2 linked regions of the Sinorhizobium fredii NGR234 genome follow. The protein of the gene in region 1 binds, or shares a complex with, the protein of each later gene. Links are inferred from orthologs where the notes say so. Each region holds a gene or a part of one and is shown on either strand. Other genes may lie near its edges.

Evidence for each region.
Region 2: the proteins of dnaG (region 1) and NGR_RS15705 are in contact, whole or in part, in a crystal structure (PDB 2R6A), measured with the Geobacillus stearothermophilus proteins. The link is inferred for Sinorhizobium fredii NGR234 from one-to-one orthologs. Residues at the interface, in WP_049624496.1 of Geobacillus stearothermophilus: Lys456, Leu457, Leu458, Pro459, Ala460, Asn463, Ala464, Leu467, Leu535, Leu536, Ile537, Ala538, Gln544, Glu545, Asp548, Tyr549, His552; in WP_033016901.1 of Geobacillus stearothermophilus: Ser13, Glu15, Ala16, Gln18, Glu91, Leu92, Asp94, Ala95, Val96, Pro97, Thr98, Ala99, Ala100, Asn101, Tyr104, Tyr105, Ile108.

What each region holds. Positions count from the first base shown.
Region 1 is NC_012587.1:2,357,224-2,364,240, forward strand. The notes cover bases 1-2,937. They hold dnaG (DNA primase), read right to left. Parts: upstream 2,497-2,937; coding sequence 505-2,496; downstream 1-504. Other genes in these bases: recQ (DNA helicase RecQ), read right to left, coding at 1-269; NGR_RS22535 (GatB/YqeY domain-containing protein), read right to left, coding at 2,639-2,937. Outside these bases: more of NGR_RS22535, read right to left, coding at 2,938-3,088; carA (glutamine-hydrolyzing carbamoyl-phosphate synthase small subunit), read left to right, coding at 3,413-4,618; NGR_RS22545 (ISAs1 family transposase), read right to left, coding at 4,822-5,934; NGR_RS22550 (pyridoxal phosphate-dependent aminotransferase), read right to left, coding at 6,192-7,017. UniProt on the Escherichia coli protein: RNA polymerase that catalyzes the synthesis of short RNA molecules used as primers for DNA polymerase during DNA replication.
Region 2 is NC_012587.1:937,479-944,556, reverse strand. Bases 1,339-4,336 are described here. They hold NGR_RS15705 (replicative DNA helicase), read left to right. Parts: upstream 1,339-2,086; coding sequence 2,087-3,586; downstream 3,587-4,336. Other genes in these bases: NGR_RS15695 (AzlC family ABC transporter permease), read right to left, coding at 4,094-4,336; NGR_RS15700 (AzlD family protein), read right to left, coding at 3,792-4,097; rplI (50S ribosomal protein L9), read left to right, coding at 1,339-1,760. Outside these bases: rpsR (30S ribosomal protein S18), read left to right, coding at 1-9; NGR_RS15715 (DUF2232 domain-containing protein), read left to right, coding at 196-1,149; more of rplI, read left to right, coding at 1,185-1,338; more of NGR_RS15695, read right to left, coding at 4,337-4,747; NGR_RS15690 (AraC family transcriptional regulator), read right to left, coding at 4,867-5,724; alr (alanine racemase), read left to right, coding at 5,867-7,006. UniProt on the Escherichia coli protein: The main replicative DNA helicase, it participates in initiation and elongation during chromosome replication. Travels ahead of the DNA replisome, separating dsDNA into templates for DNA synthesis.

The DNA.
Region 1 (7,017 bases):
TCCACCTGATCGCGCATCAGGGCAATCAGCGGCGAGACGACGATGCCGACGCCCTTGCGGCATAGCGCCGGTATCTGGAAGCAGAGCGACTTGCCGGCCCCGGTCGGGAAAAGCACGACCGCATCACCGCCCGCCACCACCTGTTCGATTACGGCCTGCTGCTGGCCGCGGAAGGCGGAATAGCCGTAGATACGTTTGAGAATGTCGAGGGGATTGACGATGCCTTGCGGCTCGAACAGGCGTGCGGTGGTGTTGGGCGTTTCAGGCATGGAATGGCTTTCGTCGGGTGCAGTATGAGAAAAGTTGGATGAAAACGGACAAGAGTTGACTTGCGCCTCATCTGTAGCTTTGCCCCTCACCCTAGCCCTCTCCCCGCAAGCGGGGCGAGGGGGCAACCGCGTGTGCGCTCCATTGACGGTCGCCTCCCACTCCGGAGGCGGAAAATGGGGCAGTGCGAGCGCCCGCGAGCCGGCAGGCGGATGAGGGGCAATTCGCGAGAGGGCATCACCGCGCCGCCGGCCCCTTGACCCGCCCCGAAAGCACCCCGAAGCCTTCGATGATCGCTTCCTGGTTCTCCAGCCGCGTCACTTCCAACTGAACCTCCTGAAGCGTGCGCAACAGTTGCGGCACGGCCTCGATATCGCCTTCCTCGGTTGCATACGCGAGCTCCCTTTCGAGCTCGCGACGCTGCCAGTTGAGCGCCTTGGTGCGCTTGTGCAGCGCCAGCGCCTGCAGGTAACCCTCGCGCGCATCTTCGGGCGCGGCCGCCGTCGTCGCGGTCCATAGCCGCGCATAGCGGATCTGCTGGTCGAGCGCGCCGATCAGGACGCCGAAGCCCTCCGTTTCCAGTTGTTCGACGAGCCCTTCCCGTGTCAGCCGAGGTCCGTTCGTCGCTGCCGCGTTCAAAACCGCCGCCCAGCAGCGCTGCAGATCGCGATGATCGAATTCGATCGTCGAGATCTCGTCATATTCGTCGAAAAGCAGTTGCGGGTGGTTGACGATCGTCAGCGCGAGTACGCTTTCGCGCAGCAAGGGCACAGCCTGCTGGCCACTGACAAGAGAGGAGCGCGCCAACCGGTCGGAAATCGTGGTCGGGCCGGCGTTTCGGTCGGCGCCGGCCTGGCGAAAGCCGCCGCCTTGCCGTCCGCCGCGATCTCGCCCGCCCCGCTCGAACGGCCGCCGTTCACTCCTGAACGGCGCACTGCCCTGCAAAAAGGCATTCAGCCGGTCGCGCATGTCCTGGCCGTAATGGCGGCGCACGCTCTCGTCGCCAACGACCGAGGTCACCTGCCGCAGCCGCGCTTCGAGCTCGGCGCGTTTTTCCGGCGTGTCGAACCCGCCGCCCTGTACCTCGCGCATCCAGACCATGTCGGCCAGCGAGCGGGCATTGGCGAGCACCTTGTCGAACGGCTCGCGCCCTTCATGGCGGACGAGATCGTCCGGGTCCTTGCCGTCTGGCAGCATGGCGAAACGGACCGAACGGCCGGGCTTCAGATGCGGCAGCGCCAGATCGACGGCGCGGTTGGCCGCCCGGATGCCGGCACCGTCGCCGTCGAAGCAGAGCACCGGCTGCGCCGTCATCTTCCAGAGGAGATCGAGCTGATTCTCGGTGAGCGCCGTGCCAAGCGGTGCCACGGCATTCTCGAGACCCGCCTGGTGCAGCGCGATCACGTCCATGTAGCCTTCGACGGCGATGATCGTTCCTGTTCCGTCCGCACCCTGCGAGGCCCGCCTTGCCCTGGCGAAATTGAAGAGCACGTTGCCCTTGTGGAAGAGCTCGGTCTCGTTGGAGTTCAGGTATTTGGCCGGCGCATCGGCCGACATCGCCCGCCCGCCGAAGGCGATCACCTTCTCGCGCGCCGAGAGGATCGGAAACATGATGCGGTCGCGAAAGCGGTCGTAGGAGACCGGAACGTCCGGCCCATGCACGACGAGCCCACAGGCCTCGATCTGCTCCTTGCCGACGCTCTTGCCGGCGAGGAACTCCTTCAGCGCATTGCGGCTGTCCGGCGCAAAGCCCAGCCGGAAAGTCTCGATCGTGCGGCCGGTCAGTCCGCGTTCACGCAGATAGGCGCGTGCCTTCGCCCCCGTCGCGGCCTGGAGCTGGTCCTGAAAGAACTGCGTCGCCAGTTCCATGACGTCGAGAAGACTCGTTCGCTCCCTCTCCCGCCGCTCCGCCTGCGGATCGGGCTGCGGCATCGGAACGCCCGCCATATCGGCGATCTGCTGCACCGCTTCGGGGAAGCTCAGACCCTCGAGGTCGGTCAGGAAACGGAAATGGTCACCGGAAACGCCGCAGCCGAAGCAATGATAGCGGCTCTTGCGGTCCTCGCAATGAAAGCTCGGCGACTTCTCGCCGTGAAAAGGGCAACAGGCCCAGTAGTCGCCGCGCGACACATTGGTCTTGCGCCGGTCCCAGGTGACACGCTTGCCGATCACGTCCGAAATCGGGACGCGGTCGCGGATCTCGTCAAGGAAGGACGGTGAAAAGCGCATGAATACCTCTGGCCAGCTTCCATATAAGCGGCATGGCTGGAGGAAGCCACCGTTCCCCATCGATCTTGCCCGCTTTTCACAGGCGGCCATCGAAGAGGATGGGAACTGAGGCGCCGCCGCGGATCAGGCGCGGCGCAGTGGACTACTTCAACAGTTCCTTGATGATGCCGGAAGCTTTTGCGAAATCCATTTGGCCGGGATAGCGCTCCTTCAGCGCATTCATGACCTTGCCCATGTCGCGCAGCCCCTGGGCGCCCGTTTCCTGGATGATCGCGACGCAGAGTTCCCTCACCTTTTCCTCGGAGAACTGCTCGGGCAGGAACTCGTTGATGATGGAGATTTCCTGCCGCTCCTGCTCGGCGAGTTCCGGGCGGCCGCCCTGATCGTAGATACGTGCCGATTCTTCGCGTTGCTTGATCATCTTGGCGAGGATCTGCATGATCTCGTCGTCGCCGGCCGGCCCCTTGCTTTGGCCGCGGTTGGCGATGTCGCGGTCCTTGATGGCCGCCTGGATCAGCCGAACGGTCGAAGTGCGTCGGCTATCCTTGGCCTTCAGCGCTTCCTTCAGGGCATTTGCGAATTGCTCGCGCATCTCTTTCTCCATGCCGAAGCCGGCCCGCGCTGCCTGCGGGCGGAGCCGTTCCTTGCCTTATTGTCGTCGCCGTCTTAAACCAGTGCGGCAGGTACAATCAAACCTAATACGCAACTGTTTGAATTATAACGAACTTTATTTCCGGACAATTCACCGCGGCCGGTTGACCCGGTTAACGCCTTTGTCTATTTTCCGGCACCTGCACGAACATCGGCATGAACCTCTTTCTCGCGGGGCTTCCGCGCGCCATGCCGCATGCAATTTGAAATGGGGCTGAACCGACCGGCTTGAAGCCGCGCCTTCCGCCGCAACGGGATAGGAACGATGACCGCGACACCCGCATGGACAACCCAGAAACCCACCGCTTTGCTCGTTCTGGCCGACGGCACGGTGATCGAAGGCAAGGGCATCGGCGCGACCGGCAAGGTTCAGGCCGAGGTCTGCTTCAACACGGCGCTGACCGGCTATCAGGAAATCCTCACCGATCCCTCCTATCTCGGCCAGATCGTCACCTTCACCTTCCCGCATATCGGCAACATCGGTGCCAATGACGAGGATATCGAGGATCTGACGCCTGCCGCCCGCCACGGCGCCGTCGGGGTGATCTTCAAGGCCGATATCACCGATCCCTCCAACTACCGGGCTGCCAAGCACCTTGACGCCTGGCTGAAGGCGCGCGGCGTCATCGGGCTCTGCGGCATCGACACGCGGGCGCTGACCGCCTGGATCCGCGAGAACGGCATGCCGAACGCGGTGATTGCCCACGACCCGTCCGGCGTCTTCGACATCCAAACGCTGAAGGCGGAAGCGAAGGCCTGGAGCGGTCTGGTTGGGCTCGACCTGGCCAAGGTCGCGACCTCCGGTCAGTCCTACCGCTGGAACGAGAAGCCTTGGGCATGGAATGAGGGCCACGCCACACTTGGCGAGACCGAAGCGGCCTATCACGTCGTGGCGCTCGACTATGGCGTCAAGCGCAACATTCTGCGCCTCTTCGCCGGCCTCGATTGCCGGGTCACGGTCGTTCCGGCCGCGACGAGCGCTGACGAAGTCCTGGCGCTCAAGCCGGACGGCATCTTTCTCTCGAACGGCCCGGGCGACCCGGCCGCCACCGGCGAATATGCGGTACCGGTGATCAAAAACCTGCTGAAGAGCGACATCCCGGTCTTCGGCATCTGCCTCGGCCACCAGATGCTGGCGCTGGCGCTTGGCGCCAAGACCGAGAAGATGCATCAGGGCCACCACGGCGCCAACCACCCGGTGAAGGACCACACGACCGGCAAGGTCGAGATCGTCTCGATGAACCACGGCTTCGCGGTCGATTCGAAGTCGCTGCCGGAAGGTGTTGAAGAGACTCACATCTCGCTTTTCGACGGCACCAATTGCGGCCTGCGCGTCAACGGCAAGCCGGTCTTCTCGGTCCAGCACCATCCGGAAGCCTCGCCGGGCCCGCAGGACAGCCATTATCTGTTCCGTCGCTTCCTCAACCTGATCCGCGAGAAGAAGGGCGAACCGGCGCTCGCCGAACGCTGAGAGCAATCGCGCCCGTCTGGCTGCCAGAGGAGACAACCCCCTCTGGCCTGCCGGCCATCTCCCCCACAAGGGGGGAGAATACGCGCGGCTGCCGATCGCTCGGACCGAAACGCGCCTACAAGCGGAACCCTGACGCCTACAAGCGGACCCTCAATTGAAGCCACAGAGGGCGCCCCGTCGATTCTCCCCCCTTGTGGGCAGGGCTATCGCATATGAGTAAAGAACTCATGGAAGAAATCTCTGTTCCAGTTTACGCGGCGCATTTTGCTTGCGATGGGCTTGTCGAGTGGGTGGGCCGCCAAGATGTCGCGCGCCAGCCTGCGGATGACGGCAAGATTTTGCGGGGCATTGTCCTTGCGGCTGCGGGCGTCGTCTTCGTGGAAGACGACGTCGAGGCTCCAGTGCAATTGGTTCTCGATCGTCCAGTGGGCGCGCACGACCTCGGCGAGCTTGTGAGGCGCAAGTACTTTGGAGAGGGCGATATAGCGCACGGAGGTCACCGCCCTGCCGTCGGCGCCCTGCCGCGTGGCCTGGATGCGGCCGATCGCCTTCAGACCGGGAAAGGCGGGCGCTTGCTTGAACGCCTTGAGTGGCAGGACGCTGGCGCGGCGGGTTTCGAGGCGGCCGTGGCCGGTCTCGCGGGTCTCGTGGAAGGCGAGGTCACCGGCCGCGTCGGCCGCCACGAAGCCGGCTTCGGCGCAGGCAAAGAGCCGGCCGCGATTGGCCTTGAGCGCCAGGGCATAATGCGCCTTGCGCCCGATCAGCGCCTTGGCCGTGTCGGGGCGGCAATGCAGCGCGTCCGCCGTGACGATGCAGCCCTTCAGGTCGATGCTCTTCAGCAGCGCCAGCGTTGCGGCGACCTCGTCGGAACCTTCCGCCCGTTTGGTCGCCACCGACAGCCGCGTCTCGGCATCCCAGACGCTCACCATCACCGGCGGCATGAAGGCGCGTCCCTTTTCATAGCCGCGCCGCAACGCCTTGCCGTCGACCGCCACCACACCGCGCGGGCGCGGGCCGAGGCCCAGCCCCTGGCGCAGCGCCGCCAGAAAGGCGCCGAGCGCCCGCGCCAGTTCGTCCGGGTCGATGAGCCGGAAGATGCGGCTGAAGGTGTCGTGGCTCGGGCAGCCGTGCCGGAGCGTGACGATCTCCTTCAGTTCCGCTTCCCGGCCCTCGACGAATTCTGCGATCTCCACGCAGTTCTTCGCCCCGCAGAGCGTCGCCGCCAGCGCCAGAAACAGCAGCTCGGCCAGATCATGCCGCGCATTGATGTCGCGCGGATCATGTATTTCCCGTAAAATCGACAGAGCAAACGGCATCAAGGCGCCCTCGTAAAAGAGAAAGCCTTCCAAGAATCCATTCAAAGCTTCCTGGCAATACCTAATACTGATATGCGATTCCCCTGCCCTTGTGGGGGAGATGGCCGGCAGGCCAGAGGGGGTATTGCCGCCAGCCCCGTCATATCCGAAGAGAATGTCGTAGGCTCAACCCGTTAGCATCTCGCCCTGACTCGAAATCTGAACATGAAAGAGCCCGCCGCAAAGGGCCGGCTCTTCATCAGTGATAATCGCTGCGCTTACTTGCAGGCGCCGCAGAAACGCTGGATGCGGCGGCAAGCCTCTTCGAGGAGTTCCTCGGAGGTCGCGTAGGAGATGCGGAAGTTCGGGCCGAGACCGAAGGCCGAACCGTGCACCACAGCAACGCCTTCCGCTTCCAGAAGTTCGGAGACGAAATCCTCGTCGGTCTCGATGACCTTGCCCGATGGCGCGGTCTTGCCGATCAGCCCGGCGCAGGAGGGGTAGACGTAGAAGGCGCCTTCCGGCGTCGGGCAGGCGATGCCCTTGGCCTGGTTCAGCATCGAGACGACGAGATCGCGCCGGCCCTGGAAGATCTCCTTGTTGCGCGCGATGAAATCCTGCGCGCCGTTCAGCGCCTCGACGGCGGCCCACTGCGCGATCGAGGTGGCACCCGAGGTCTGCTGGCCCTGGATCATGTCCATCGCCTTGATGAGAGCCAAGGGGCCGGCGGCATAGCCGATGCGCCAGCCGGTCATCGCATAGGCCTTGGAAACGCCGTTCATCGTCAGGGTACGGTCATAGAGGCCGGGCTCGACCTCGACCGGCGTTGCGAACTTGAAGTCGCCATAGGTCAGGTGCTCGTACATGTCGTCGGTCAGCACCCAGACATGCGGGTGTTTCATCAGGACGTCCGTCAGCGCCTTGAGTTCGTCATGCGAATAGGCCGCGCCCGACGGGTTCGAGGGCGAGTTGAAGACGAACCACTTGGTCTTCGGGGTGATCGCCTTGTCGAGATCCTCGGCCTTGAGCTTGAAGTTGTTCTCCTGCTTCGTCGAGACGAAGACCGGCGTGCCGCCGCAAAGCGCCACCATTTCCGGATAGGAG
Region 2 (7,078 bases), 1.4 Mb from region 1 along the record:
GTATCGTAAGGCTCGCTCTCCGTTGGTCGCCTGACTCAACGGTAACCGACTCCGCGTCAAGCCGCTTCCTTCGGGTGAGCGGCTTGACGCCTCCCTTCCGCGGTGGGCGCGGATCGGAACCGGCGCGGCAAGTGCCAAAATCCCATGTTGGGGCCAAGAACGCCCCTAACTGCGTTTGAAGCAGGACAGCGAAACGTGCAGAATTGGAACAGGACATCGCTGATCACCGGCGCACTTGCCGGCATTACCGCCGCCCTTCTGTCGATGGGCGCGAACACGCAGTCGTCCCTTGCAATCGTTCTCTACGCCGCTTCCGCATTGCCGATCCTGATTGCCGGGCTCGGCTGGGGAAACGCCGCGGCGATCACCGCGATCATCGCGGCGGGCGTTACAGCGGCAAGCGTGATTTCGCCCTATTTCGCCTTGCTCATCCTGGTCGTCACGCTCATCCCGGCCGGCTGGCTCAGCCATCTCGCCAATCTCGCGCGCCCGGCCCAGGAACTCGGCGGCCCCGAGGGCGCGCTTGCCTGGTATCCGCTCTCCGACATCCTCGGCCACCTCGCCGGGCTCGTCACCCTCGGCATGATCATCGTCGCGACCATCGTCGGCTATGATTCGAGCGTCTCCGACCTGATGGTCGACATGGTCGTCGAGGCGTTGAAGGCCCAGGAGCCGCTCTACAATCCCGACGCCGCCGCCATTGCCCAGCTCAAGTCGATGTTCACGCTGGCGCTACCGCTTGTGCAGGGCGCGATCTGGGTCGTCATGCTGTTTGCCGCCTATTACATCGCGACGCGGATCGTACTGATGTCGGGACGATCCGTCCGGCCGCGCGAGGACATCCCCTCGTCCCTCAGGATGCATCGCAACGCCATCTTCGTCTTCCTTGCCGGCCTTGTCCTGACGTTTCTGGGCGGTGCGCCGGCGGCGATCGGCGCCCTCGTCTGCGGGACATTCGGGGCGGGGTTCCTGCTCTCGGGCTTCGCCTCCTTCCATTTCCGCACACGCGGCAAGTCCTGGCGGCTTCCCGTGCTGTGGATCGCCTATCTGTCGGTGCTCGTCTTCACGATCCCGGCGGTGTTCTTCCTCCTGTCCGGACTGACCGACACGCGACGCACCATCGCTGTCACACCGGCGGGAAAAAGCTAACCAACGAACAATGCCAACTTGAAAGGAACATCGACATGGAAGTCATTCTCCTCGAACGCATCGCCAAGCTCGGCCAGATGGGCGAAACCGTAAAGGTCCGCGACGGCTTTGCCCGTAACTACCTGCTGCCGCTCGGCAAGGCGCTGCGCGCCAACGCCGCCAACAAGGCCCGTTTCGAATCCGAACGCGCAACGCTCGAAGCCCGCAACCTCGAGCGCAAGTCGGAAGCCCAGCAGGTCGCCGACAAGCTTGACGGCAAGTCCTTCATCATCGTCCGCTCGGCCGGCGAAACCGGCCAGCTCTACGGCTCGGTTGCCGCTCGCGACATCGTCGACGTACTGGCTGCCGAGGGCTTCAACATCAACCGCAACCAGGTCAACCTCAACCAGCCGATCAAGGCGATCGGTGTTCACAAGGTGACGCTGCACCTGCACGCGGAAGTCGACGTGGCCGTCGAAGTCAACGTTGCCCGTTCGGCCGAAGAAGCCGAGCGCCAGGCCAAGGGCGAAAGCCTGACCTCCGCCGAGGCCATCTACGGCGTCGACGAAGACGCCCTGAAGCCGGAAGACTTCTTCAACCCGGAAGCCGAATTCGCCGGTGAAGAAGAATAAGGTTCAGCGACAGAGCTGAAACAAGAAGCCCGGATCCCTCGATCCGGGCTTTTCTTTTGCCGTCACCAAAGGTGCGCGAAGGCGATCGGCGGACGACGCGCGAAAGCGAATCAGATAGATTTGTGGCCGACCTCAGCCTTAAGTGCAATGCCCGGCGTGGCATGTTTCGGGTCCACCCGCGCCCCTGTGAATCAGTGTGAACAACCGGCAAAATTCGATGGCGGCGTCGCAAGCCACGGCACTGTTGCACAGCTACACTAGACGTGGCCGAGGGCAGGCAGCAAACCGATTGGCTCACGGAAATTAGAGGCGGACACGGACCTACCATGAACGACGCAGCGCGAAAGCTCGCTCCCTTGCCCAAGGACCAGGCGGACCAGCACTACCGCGAAGCGCCGAACAACCTGGAAGCCGAACAGGCGCTGCTCGGCGCCATCCTGGTCAACAACGACGCCTTCTACCGCGTCTCCGACTTCCTCAAGCCGGTGCATCTCTTCGAGCCGCTGCATCGCAAGATCTTCGAAGTTGCCGGCGAAATCATCCGCATGGGCAAGACCGCCAACCCGGTGACGGTCAAGACCTTTCTCAAGGCCGACGACAAGGTCGGCGACCTGACGGTTGCGCAGTACCTCGCGCGTCTTGCCGCGGAAGCCGTTTCGATCATCAACGCGGAAGACTACGGCCGGGCGATCTACGACCTGGCGCTCCGCCGATCGCTGATTACCATCGGCGAGGACATGGTCAACATCGCCTTTGACGCGCCGCTCGACATGCCGCCGCAGAGCCAGATCGAGGACGCCGAACGGCGCCTTTTCGAGCTTGCCGAGACCGGCCGCTACGACGGTGGCTTTCAATCCTTCAATGACGCCGTGGCGCTTGCCATTGACATGGCCGGACAGGCCTTCGAACGCGACGGGCACCTCTCCGGCATCTCCACCGGCATTCATTCGCTCGACGGCAAGATGGGCGGCCTGCAGCGATCGGACCTGATCGTCCTCGCCGGCCGCCCGGGCATGGGCAAGACCTCGCTTGCCACCAACATCGCCTACAACATCGCCGCCGCATATGAGCCGGAAGTGCAGCCCGACGGCTCCTTCAAGGCGAAGAACGGCGGCGTCGTCGGCTTCTACTCGCTGGAAATGTCGTCCGAACAGCTCGCCACCCGTATCATCTCGGAGCAGACCGAAGTGTCGTCCTCGAAGATCCGCCGCGGCGATATCTCCGAAGCGGATTTCGAAAAGCTCGTCGCCTGCTCGCAGATGATGCAGAAGGTGCCGCTCTATATCGACCAGACCGGCGGCATCTCGATCGCCCAGCTTGCGGCGCGCGCCCGCCGCCTGAAGCGCCAGCGCGGCCTCGACGTCCTGGTCGTCGACTACGTCCAGCTCATGAGCGGCTCGAAGAAGTCAGGCGAAAACCGCGTGCAGGAAATCACCGAGATTACCACAGGCCTCAAGGCTCTCGGTAAGGAACTCAACGTTCCGATCATCGCGCTGTCGCAGCTGTCGCGCGCCGTCGAAAGCCGCGAAGACAAGCGGCCGCAGCTTTCGGACCTGCGCGAATCGGGTTCCATCGAGCAGGATGCCGACGTGGTGCTCTTCGTGTTCCGCGAGGAATACTATGTGAAGAACATGGAACCGCGCGATGAGCTCGATCCGAAATACGAAGAGTGGAAGATGCAGATGGAGCGGGTGAAGGGCACGGCCGACGTGATCATCGCCAAGCAGCGTCACGGACCGACCGGCACCGTGAAACTCGCCTTCCAGTCGGAATTCACCCGCTTCTCCGACCTCGCCGATCCGTCGTTCACGCAGTACGAGCACTAAGGGCGCGGGAGTATTTTCTGCCCCTCATCCGGCTGCCGCCACCTTCTCCCCGCGGGCGGGGCGAAGGGACGAGAGGCGCCGCCTTCCCTCCCCATCGGGCAGCGGAGCGAGGTTCTGCGAGGGCGCCACGAGTCTCCTTCGCCCCGCTTGCGGGGAGAAGGTGGCCGGCAGGCCGGGCGGAGTTCCAAGGTGACTCCACGCCCCCTCACGCGCCGATCAGCGCTCTCGCGACAGCGACGACAAACACCCCGATCGCCACGGCCGCAAGCAACGGCAGTCGCGTCGCGGCGAGCGCCGTTGCAACGGTCGCGAGGGTCTCGGCTGGGCCGGTGACGAGCGCCGTCGGGGCGATGACCGCCATCAGTACTGCGGGAGGGATCGCCTCCAAGGCGCGCTTCTGCTGCGGGCCGATCGTCACGAAGCGGATGAGAACAAGCCCGGCAATGCGCGTCAGCACCGTGGCTGCGGCCATCGCGACAATGGCGAGGAAGGTATGGGGATCGAGCGTCATGCGCAGGCCTCTTGACGGCGGCTTGTGAAAAGCGTTGCGGCAACGCCGGCCGCGGCGCCCGCCGCGATGTACCAGACGCCCGGCAGGAACTGATGGGCAAGGACCGCCGCCGTGGCGCTGGCGGCCAGTACGGCGCCGGTGTCGCGTCCCTTCCAGAAGCCCATGACCAGGACGGTGAAAACCGCTGGAAACGCGAAATCCAGACCGGTCGCCTTCGGGTCGCCGAGGAAGGCGCCGGCGGCGGAACCGGCAAGGCTCGCCAGAACCCAGACGCAATAAAACGGCACGGCAAGACCCGCATACCAGGCGGGGGTGAGCCGGGTCTGACCGGCGCGGACTTCGGCCATCGCCCAGATTTCGTCGGCGAGCAGCAGCATCGCGGCATATTTCGCCGGGCCGGAAAACGCCGGCATCTTGTTGCCGATCGAAGCGCTCATCAAGACGTGGCGGATGTTGACGAGCAGGGCCGAAAAGGCGAGCGCGCCCCAGGAGGCCGGATGTGTCCAGATGTCCATGGCGACGAACTGCGACCCGCCGGCAAAGACAAGCACGCTCATCAGCGTCGCTTCGAGGCTGCTCAGGCCCTTGCCTGCGGCAACGGCACCGAAGACCAGGCCGATCGGCATCACCGCCACGGTCAGGGGCGCCATGGCCCTTACGCCGCCGAAAAACTCCTGGGGTATTGCTAGCCTTCTCACGTCTACGATCTCCGCATTGATTTGCGGAGAGTTCTAGAAGGCGAGCGGCGGCCGGTCTTGAATGAAAGTGATCAACCGGCCCGAAAAGCACCCGGCGTCACGCCGGTGCGCGCCTTGAAGTGGCGGGTGAAATGCGCCTGGTCCGCAAAGCCGCAATGATAGGCGGTATCGGCGGGCGGCCAACCCTGGCGCAGCAGCGTCCTTGCCTCACGCACCCGTTTGTCGGTCAGGAAGGCATGCGGCGTGATGTGAAACTCCTTGCGGAACGCCCGAATCAAATGGGCGCGGCTGAGGCCGGCCACCTTGGCAAGCTCGTCGAGACCGATGTCGCTCGAATAGTTTTCGAGCAGATAGTCGCGGGCGCGATGCACGGCGGAACTCTCGCGCGTGCGGACCGGAACGATGATGGCGCTGCCATGCCGCTCGAACAGCGTCGCCAGGAAGCCGAACATGCCTTCGTCGGCCTCGAGCGCTCCAGTTCTTCCTTCCAGCAGCTGATGCGCGCGACGAAAGGCGGCGGCGAGTTCGATGTCCGTCAGCCACTGCCGCGAAAAGCTGGGCGTGCCGCGGAACGGACGGCCGGTGACATCCTCGAGAACTTCAACGAACAGCTCCACCGACGGATAGATCATCCGGTAGCGATAGCCGTCACTGCCCGGATGCCCGTCGTGGGTTTCGTCAGGGTTGATCAGGTAGAGATCACCGGGGCCTGTCTGCGAACGCTCGCCCTTGATGGTGCTGATCTGCGAGCCCGCCTCGATGGCGCCGATGCTGAAGGTGTCGTGCGCATGCGGCGCAAACTCATGGGTGATGAATGTCGCACTCAGGCATTCCATGCCGTTGAAGCGCGCATCCCGCCAGAAACGGGTCTGCTCGGCTCCCTTGAGCGGCATGGCCTCGATGGCCTCTTCCTGCGAAATCGTATGCATCGGCCAATTCTAGCGGCGGCGGGATTCTGCGTCTTGCATAAAAGTGCTCACCATGCCGGCAAGCCCGACATCGCCCGAAGCCGTTTGCGGCATCCGGCGCTTGGATGTATTGCTCGGATATCGCTCACGCAAGAGTCCGCCCATGCACAGTCCCGAATTCCTCGCTGCCTCGAACCGGCTCACCATCGATTTGACCGCTATCGCCGACAATTGGAGGACGATGAACGAGCGCTCTGGCAAGGCGCGTGCCGCTGCCGTGCTCAAGGCCAATGCCTATGGGATCGGCGTTGCGCAGGCGGCACCCACGCTTTACGCCGCTGGTGCACGGGATTTCTTCGTCGCCGATGCCGAGGAAGGCGCCGAGCTTCGTCCGCTCCTCCCGGATGCCCGCATCTATATTCTCGCCGGCATGTGGCCCGGCAACGAGGAGTTTTTCTTCGCCAACGACCTGGTGCCGATCATCAACTCGGAGGAGCAGCTTGCCGTTTTCATGGCGGCGCTTTCCGAGCGGGGCGACCATCCTTGCGTTCTCCATGTCGATACCGGCATGAACCGGCTCGGCCTCTCGGTAGAGGAAGCCATCGCCCTCGCCCACGATCCAGCGCGCCCGGCGAGCTTTTCGCCGGTGCTTGTCATGAGCCATCTCGCCTGCGGCGACGATCCCAGGCATCCGATGAATCTCTACCAGCTCCAGCGCTTTCGGGAGGTGACAGCCGCCTTCGAAGGCGTGCCCGCGAGCCTTGCGAATTCGGGCGGCGTCTTTCTCGGCGAAGACTACCATTTCGACCTCACCCGTCCCGGCATCGCCGTCTATGGCGGCGAAGCGGTCAACGACGCCCTCAATCCGATGAAGCCGGTCGTCACCGCCGAAGCCCGCATTCTGCAATTGCGCACCGTTCCGTCGGGTGGAACGGCGAGCTACGGCGCCTCGGCCCGATTTGCCCGCGACAGCCGCATCGCGACGGTGGCGATCGGCTATGCCGACGGCTATCACCGTTCGGTGTCGGGCGGCGGGGTCACGCTGAGGCAGGCGACGCCGTCGGGTGCCTACGGCTTCCTGCACGGCAAAAAGGTCCCGCATGTCGGCCGGGTTACGATGGACCTCAGCCTGTTCGACGTCACCGACTTGCCGGAACGCGCCGTGCGTGCCGGCGACTATATCGAGCTTTTCGGTCGGAACGTCGCCATCGACGATGTCGCGCGGGCCGGCGGTACGATCGGCTACGAACTCCTGACCAGCCTTGGGCACCGCTATTGCCGGACCTATGTCGGCGGCGTCTGAGCCGTCGTTCGTGAGCCATCGAAAATCACCCTTTCAATCGGCATTTCGCGTCATTATGTGACCGCTCTTAGT